Duganella dendranthematis: one gene and its partner. The protein of the gene in region 2 binds, or shares a complex with, the protein of the main gene of each other region. Links are inferred from orthologs where the notes say so. Each region holds a gene or a part of one and is shown on either strand. Other genes may lie near its edges.

Region 1 (3,692 bases), 560 kb from region 2 along the record:
CTTGCCGTTTTCGCCAGACCCCATGCTTTACTGCAAGCTCGACGGAAGGCTGGAAACCAGCCTGGTTACCGAAGTTGCATTATTTGTAGTAGCAAGCATGGTCGAGATCTGGTCATTTAGACGCTGCTCTCCGTCTGTTCTTTTCTGCCGTCCGTTGGGGCCGCATGGAGAACTACAGATGAAGCGAGCACTCGGCATGTCGATCAGCCTCATGCGCCCAGTTGCGGCCGTTTCGTGCAGCCGCACAGGATGGGCATAACCCACCGCAATCACTCCTATTCTCGCGTATATCCCTGTAGCTTGCTGGACCGGACTAAGAAACCGGACAGCATAGATGGCCCGAGGGTCGCGGAGTTAATAAAAATGAAACGCATGTTATTTAACGCTACGCAGCAAGAAGAGCTGCGCGTAGCGATTGTCGACGGTCAGAAGCTGATCGATATCGACATCGAAACCGCCGGACGCGAACAGCGCAAGTCCAACATCTACAAAGGCGTGATCACCCGTATCGAACCGTCGCTGGAAGCGTGCTTCGTCAGCTACGGCGAAGACCGCCACGGTTTCCTGCCCTTCAAGGAAGTCGCCCGCACCTACTTCAAGGAAGGCGTCGATGTCCGTAACGCCTCGATCAAGGATGCGCTGCGCGAAGGCCAGGAAATCATGGTTCAGGTCGAAAAAGAAGAACGCGGCAACAAGGGCGCCGCCCTGACCTCGTTCGTCTCGCTGGCCGGCCGCTACCTGGTGCTGATGCCGAACAACCCGCGTGGTGGTGGCGTATCGCGCCGCGTCGAAGGGGAAGAGCGTCAGGAACTGCGCGAAACCATGGACAAGCTGGACCTGCCGCCAGGCATGTCGGTGATTGCCCGCACCGCCGGCATCGGCCGCAACGTCGATGAACTGCAGTGGGACTTGAACTACCTGATGCAACTGTGGCGCGCCATCGAAGGCGCTGGCAAATCGGCCTCGGGCGCGTTCCTGATCTACCAGGAATCGTCGCTGGTGATCCGCGCCATCCGCGACTACTTCCAGCCGGACATCGGCGAGATCCTGATCGACACCGACGAGATCTACGAGCAAGCCCATCAGTTCATGAGCCACGTGATGCCCGACATGGTGCACCGTGTAAAACGCTACAGCGACGACGTGCCGCTGTTCTCGCGTTTCCAGATTGAACACCAGATCGAAACCGCCTACAGCCGCACCGTGCCGCTGCCATCGGGCGGCGCCATCGTCATCGACCACACCGAAGCCCTGGTCTCGGTCGACGTCAACTCGGCCCGCGCCACCCGCGGTTCCGACATCGAAACCACCGCCTTCCACACCAACTGCGAAGCTGCTGAAGAAGTGGCCCGCCAGCTGCGCCTGCGCGACTTGGGCGGCCTGATCGTGATCGACTTCATCGACATGGAAGTGGCCAAGAACCAGCGCGAAGTGGAACAGCGCCTGAAAGATGCGCTGCACCACGACCGTGCCCGCGTCCAGATGGGCAAGATTTCCCGCTTCGGCCTGATGGAACTGTCGCGCCAGCGCCTGCGTCCGTCGCTGTCGGAAGGTTCGCACGTTGCCTGCCCACGCTGCTCGGGCACCGGCCACATCCGCGATACCGAATCGTCGGCGCTGCAAGTCCTGCGCATCATCCAAGAAGAAGCGATGAAGGAAAACTCGGCCACCATCCACGTGCAAGTGCCCGTGGACGTCGCCGCTTTCCTGCTGAACGAAAAACGCAGCGAAGTGCTGAAGATCGAGACGCGTCACCGCATCAACGTCATCCTGGTGCCGAACAAGCACCTGGAAACCCCGCACTACAAGCTGGAGCGCATCAAGCACGACGATCCGCGCCTGGAAGACAGCGCCGCCAGCTACTCGCTGGCCGAGACCGCCGAAACCGACATGGCCTACAGCAAGCGCCAGAAGGAAGAAGCCAAGCCGCGCCAGGAAGCCATGGTCAAGACCATCACTCCTGATCAACCGGCGCCGCTGGTCGAGCGCAAGCCGACCGAAACCGTGATCAAGCCAGCACCGGCGCCAGCGCCGACGCCGGCCCCGCAAGGTTTCTTCGCCAAGCTGATCAGCTTCTTCACCGGCGCGCCAGCCGCTCCGGCCCTGCCGCAGCAGCCGACCATCGTGGTCAAGGCGCCAGCCGGCGCCGACCGTGGCGACCGCAACGCCCGTGGCCCACGCGGCCGCAACCGCAACGGCAAAACCGGCCGTCCTGAGCGTGAAGAGAAAGAACCAGGCGCAGCCCGCGCCGGCGCCGGCCAGGAAGAAGGCAAGGCAGCCGACGCCAACGGCCGTCCACCACGTCAGCCACGTCCACCCCGCGAACCGCGTGAAGGCCGCGAGCCACGTGAAGCGGGCGCCGAAGGCCAGGGCCGTGAACGCGCTGAGCGTGCAGAACGTCCGGAACGCGCAGAACGTCCTGAGCGCGCCGAGCGTGCGGAACGTGGCGAGCGTCCACCACGCCAGCCACGCGAACCGCGCGGCGACAAGGCGCCAGTAGAAGCCAAAGTGGAAGAACTGGCACTGAACGCCGGTGTTCCAGCGACCGGTCCAGTGGCCGACGCCGCCAGCATCCTGAAAACCGCACCGAACGCCGGTCCGGAAGGCGATGAAAACGACGTCGCAGGCGAAGGCGATGAGCCACGCCGTCGTCGTCGTCGTGGCGGCCGTAACCGTAACCGTCGTGAGCGCGAAGGCGCTGAAGGCGTGGATGGCGTAGAAGGTCAGGAAGGCGAAGCGGGCGAACAGGCAGAACTGAGCTTCACGCCAGTCGCGGAAACCGCCGCTGTGGCCGTCACCGCTGTCGCCGTGACGGAAGTCGTCACCGAGGCTGTGGCTGTTGCCGCTCCGGCGGTTGAAGCTGCCCCAGTTGTTGACGCTGCCCCAGTTGTTGACGCTGCCCCAGTCGTGGAAGCTGCACCTGCCGCGCCAGTAGCAGAAGCCGCTCCGGTAGTGGTCGAGGCGCCAGCCCCGGCACCAGTCGAAGCCGCGCCAGTCGCCGTTGTGGCGGAAGCAATTGTTCCGCCAGCACCGGTAGTTGAAGTGGCAGCCGAAACCATCGCCGCACCGGCCGTGGTAGAAGAAGCCGCGCCAGTCGCCGTCGCCGCGCCAGTGATGGAAGCAGCACCGGCCCCAGCGCCTGTAGCAGAAGCGCCAGTCGCCGCACCAGTGGTGCTCGAAGCAACGCCAGTAGCAGTAGAAGTTGCACCGGTGGTTGCAGAACCAGTGGCCGCACCAGCGCCAGCACCGGTCGTTGCCGCGCCTGCTCCTGCTCCAGCACCAGCCCCTGCGCCAGCCCCATCGGCGACAATCGACCTGCAAGCAGTGCTCGGCTCCGCCGGCCTGACGCTGGCAGCCACCGATCCGGCAAAACTGCGTGCAGCACAGGAAGCTGCTGCGCAAGTCGCGCCGCCGGTCCGCGTGCCGCGTGAACGCAAGCCAGTACAGCAGCAAGTTGACGAGCCATTGATCCAGGTCGATACTCGCCGCTAATCTGCTCCGGTAAAGAAAAAAACGGGAAGCTTCGGCTTCCCTTTTTTCTTGGCAACCTGCTTCTCACCTCTGGGTAGTACGTCAACTGGCCGCTCGTGGTATCGTACCCGGTTGGTACGTACGAGGGTGCGCGCCGTTTTTCAAAAACAGCAAGATTGCATGACCCATGGCAGAAAAAATCATCATGATGACCGAGCAGC
Region 2 (3,201 bases):
CGCATGTTAAAGGTAAATATCATGACCGTAGAAAACATCAACAAAGCAGCGATCATCGCTGACAACGCCCGTGGCCAAAAAGACACCGGCTCGCCAGAAGTGCAAGTTGCACTGCTGACCGCACGCATCAACGAGCTGAACGGCCACTTCAAAGCCCACAGCAAAGATCACCACTCGCGTCGTGGTCTGATCATGATGGTTAACCGTCGTAAGAGCCTGCTGTCCTACCTGAAAAACAAGGACGCCACCCGTTATCGCGATCTGATCGCTAAACTGGGCCTGCGTAAGTAATTCTTGCGTCGTCCGGCTTAAATCAAAATGCCTGCGCCAGTTTGCTGTCGCGGGCATTTTGTCTTTCTGGACGTTAAAAAATTGCTAATTTGTAGCATGTAGTGAATGTAGTAAAGGTGGCCTTGCGGCTGCCTGTGGTGAGGTGAACGACAGCCCCTGAAAATCTGTCGGCAAATAGAAAGGGATTACCCATGTTTAATAAAGTTACGAAAACCTTCCAGTACGGTCAACACACCGTCACGCTGGAAACTGGCGAGATCGCTCGTCAGGCCTCCGGCGCGGTGATGGTGTCGATTGAAGACACCGTAGTGCTGGCTACCGTGGTGGCGCGCAAAGACGCGAAACCAGGCCAGGACTTCTTCCCGCTGACCGTCGACTACCTTGAGAAAACCTATGCTGCCGGTAAAATCCCGGGCGGTTTCTTCAAGCGTGAAGGTCGTCCTTCGGAAAAAGAAACGCTGACATCCCGCCTGATCGACCGTCCGATTCGTCCTCTGTTCCCAGAGGGCTACATGAATGAAGTGCAAGTCGTCATTCACGTGCTGTCGGTCAACCCAGAAATCGATCCAGACATCGCCGCGATGATCGGTGCTTCGGCCGCGCTGTGCGTGTCGGGCGTACCGTTCAACGGCCCAATCGGCGCCGCCCGCGTGGGTTACGCCAACGGCCAGTACATCCTGAACCCAACCGTCGAACAACTGAAAACCTCGCAGATGGACCTGGTGGTTGCCGGTACCGAAACCGCCGTGCTGATGGTGGAATCGGAAGCGCAGCAGCTGTCGGAAGAAATCATGCTGGGCGCCGTGGTCTTCGGCCACACCGAAATGAAGGCCGTGATCGACGCGATTCACGACCTGGTACGCGACGGCGGCAAGCCTGAGCAAGTCTGGACCGCACCAGCCAAAAACGAAGCGCTGATCGGCCGCGTGGCCCATTTCGCCGAGTCGAAAATCCGCGAAGCCTACCAGACCCGCGACAAGCAAGCCCGTACCGACAAGCTGCGCGCGATGTCGTCGCAAGTGGTGGCGGACCTGGCGGCGGAAGCTGCCGCTGCCGGCGCTGCGGCCCCGGACAACGTCGAAGTTGGCAACATCCTGTTCGACATGGAATCGAAAACCGTGCGTTCGCAGATCCTCGAAGGCGAACCCCGCATCGACGGCCGCGACACCCGCACCGTGCGTCCAATCGCGATCCGCACCTCGGTGCTGCCGCGTACCCACGGTTCTGCCCTGTTCACCCGTGGCGAAACCCAGGCCCTGGTCGTAGCGACGCTGGGCACCGCCCGCGATTCGCAGAAGATCGACGCGCTGATGGGCGAGTACACCGATGACTTCATGCTGCACTACAACATGCCACCGTTCGCCACCGGCGAAACCGGCCGCGTCGGAACGCCGAAGCGCCGCGAGATCGGCCACGGCCGTCTGGCCAAGCGCGCGCTGATCGCCGCGCTGCCGTCGGCTGACGAGTTCAGCTACTCGGTGCGTCTGGTGTCGGAAATCACCGAATCGAACGGTTCGTCGTCGATGGCCTCGGTGTGCGGCGGCTGCCTGGCGCTGATGGATGCCGGCGTGCCGATGAAAGAGCACGTGGCCGGTATCGCCATGGGCCTGATCAAGGAAGGCGGCCGTTTCGCCGTGCTGTCCGACATTCTGGGTGACGAAGATCACCTGGGCGACATGGACTTCAAAGTCGCTGGTACCCGCAACGGTATCACCGCACTGCAGATGGACATCAAGATCCAGGGCATCACCAAGGAAATCATGCAAGTGGCGCTGGCGCAAGCCAAAGAAGGCCGCGAGCACATCCTGGGCGAAATGCAGAAGGCCGTGCCGAGCGTGAAGACCGAACTGTCGGACTTCGCACCACGCCTGATCACCATCAAGATCAACCCAGAGAAGATCCGTGACGTGATCGGCAAGGGCGGCGCCGTGATCCGCGCGCTGACCGAAGAGACCGGCACCCAGATCGACATCAGCGACGAAGGCGTGGTCACCATCGCTTCCGTCGACGCTGCTGCCGGCCAGGAAGCCAAGCGCCGCATCGAAGAACTGACCGCCTCGGTCGAAGTGGGCAAGACCTACGACGGCGTGGTCCTGAAGCTGCTGGACTTCGGCGCGATCGTGCAAGTGATGCCAGGTAAAGATGGTCTGCTGCACATCTCGCAGATCGCCAACGAGCGCGTGAACGCCGTGGCCGACTACCTGAAAGAAGGCCAGGCAGTGCGCGTCAAGGTTCTGGAAACCGATGACCGCGGCCGCCTGAAACTGTCGATGAAAGCTGCTGCTGAAGAAGCTGCCGCTGCTGCACAGTAATCTGAGCTAAGCTCAGCCAAAACCGCCGGGTGCGCAAGCCCCGGCGGTTTTTTTATGGCTTTTAGTAATAGAGGTATGCTAAATTGGCATACTTTATTGACAACGTCGTCGCGCATAATGGTCCGATTACTCGCAACGCTGCTCCTGTTACACAACGCGGTAGGAGCCCAAGAAATTTTCCAGCCTGAACGGATCGATGGCATGCCGGAAAGCGCACTGTTTGTAGACCTTCGCCTGAAAATTGAGGCGGCCCATTGTCCAAGTTGGGCTCAGTGCAATGTGCGGGCTTCTGGTACTCACAATGGAAAACAGGTTGGATTGGAGGTTCAGGTCAACGAAGAAAAAACGACCGATCGGGTCCTGAAGGTCACCTACGTGTCTGTAGGGGCCGCCAGCGACCAACTCCTCACCGCGATTGCAGCGCTCTATCGTTTGCCGCTTACCAAGTCCCAATTTAATAAAAGGGTAGTCGCCACCTTAGTCCCCCTGCGAGCGACCAAAGATCAATTGGATGCCAAGGTATTTTTCTTCGCTAATGGACCGGAAGCACGATACGCCGAGCTCTACACAAATATCGACTTGCACCAAGGCGCCCTGT

Evidence for each region.
Region 1: the proteins of pnp (region 2) and HH213_RS04440 are in contact, whole or in part, in a cryo-EM structure (PDB 9QH0), measured with the Escherichia coli proteins. The link is inferred for Duganella dendranthematis from one-to-one orthologs.

What each region holds. Positions count from the first base shown.
Region 1 is NZ_CP051684.1:939,415-943,106, forward strand. It holds HH213_RS04440 (Rne/Rng family ribonuclease), read left to right. Parts: upstream 1-363; coding sequence 364-3,492; downstream 3,493-3,692. Other genes in the region: moaA (GTP 3',8-cyclase MoaA), read left to right, coding at 3,659-3,692. UniProt on the Escherichia coli protein: Endoribonuclease that plays a central role in RNA processing and decay. Required for the maturation of 5S and 16S rRNAs and the majority of tRNAs. Also involved in the degradation of most mRNAs.
Region 2 is NZ_CP051684.1:381,093-384,293, reverse strand. What follows is about bases 102-3,042. They hold pnp (polyribonucleotide nucleotidyltransferase), read left to right. Parts: upstream 102-482; coding sequence 483-2,603; downstream 2,604-3,042. Other genes in these bases: HH213_RS01850 (hypothetical protein), read left to right, coding at 2,805-3,042; rpsO (30S ribosomal protein S15), read left to right, coding at 102-291. In the rest of the region: more of rpsO, read left to right, coding at 22-101; more of HH213_RS01850, read left to right, coding at 3,043-3,201. UniProt on the Escherichia coli protein: Involved in mRNA degradation. Catalyzes the phosphorolysis of single-stranded polyribonucleotides processively in the 3'- to 5'-direction. Also involved, along with RNase II, in tRNA processing.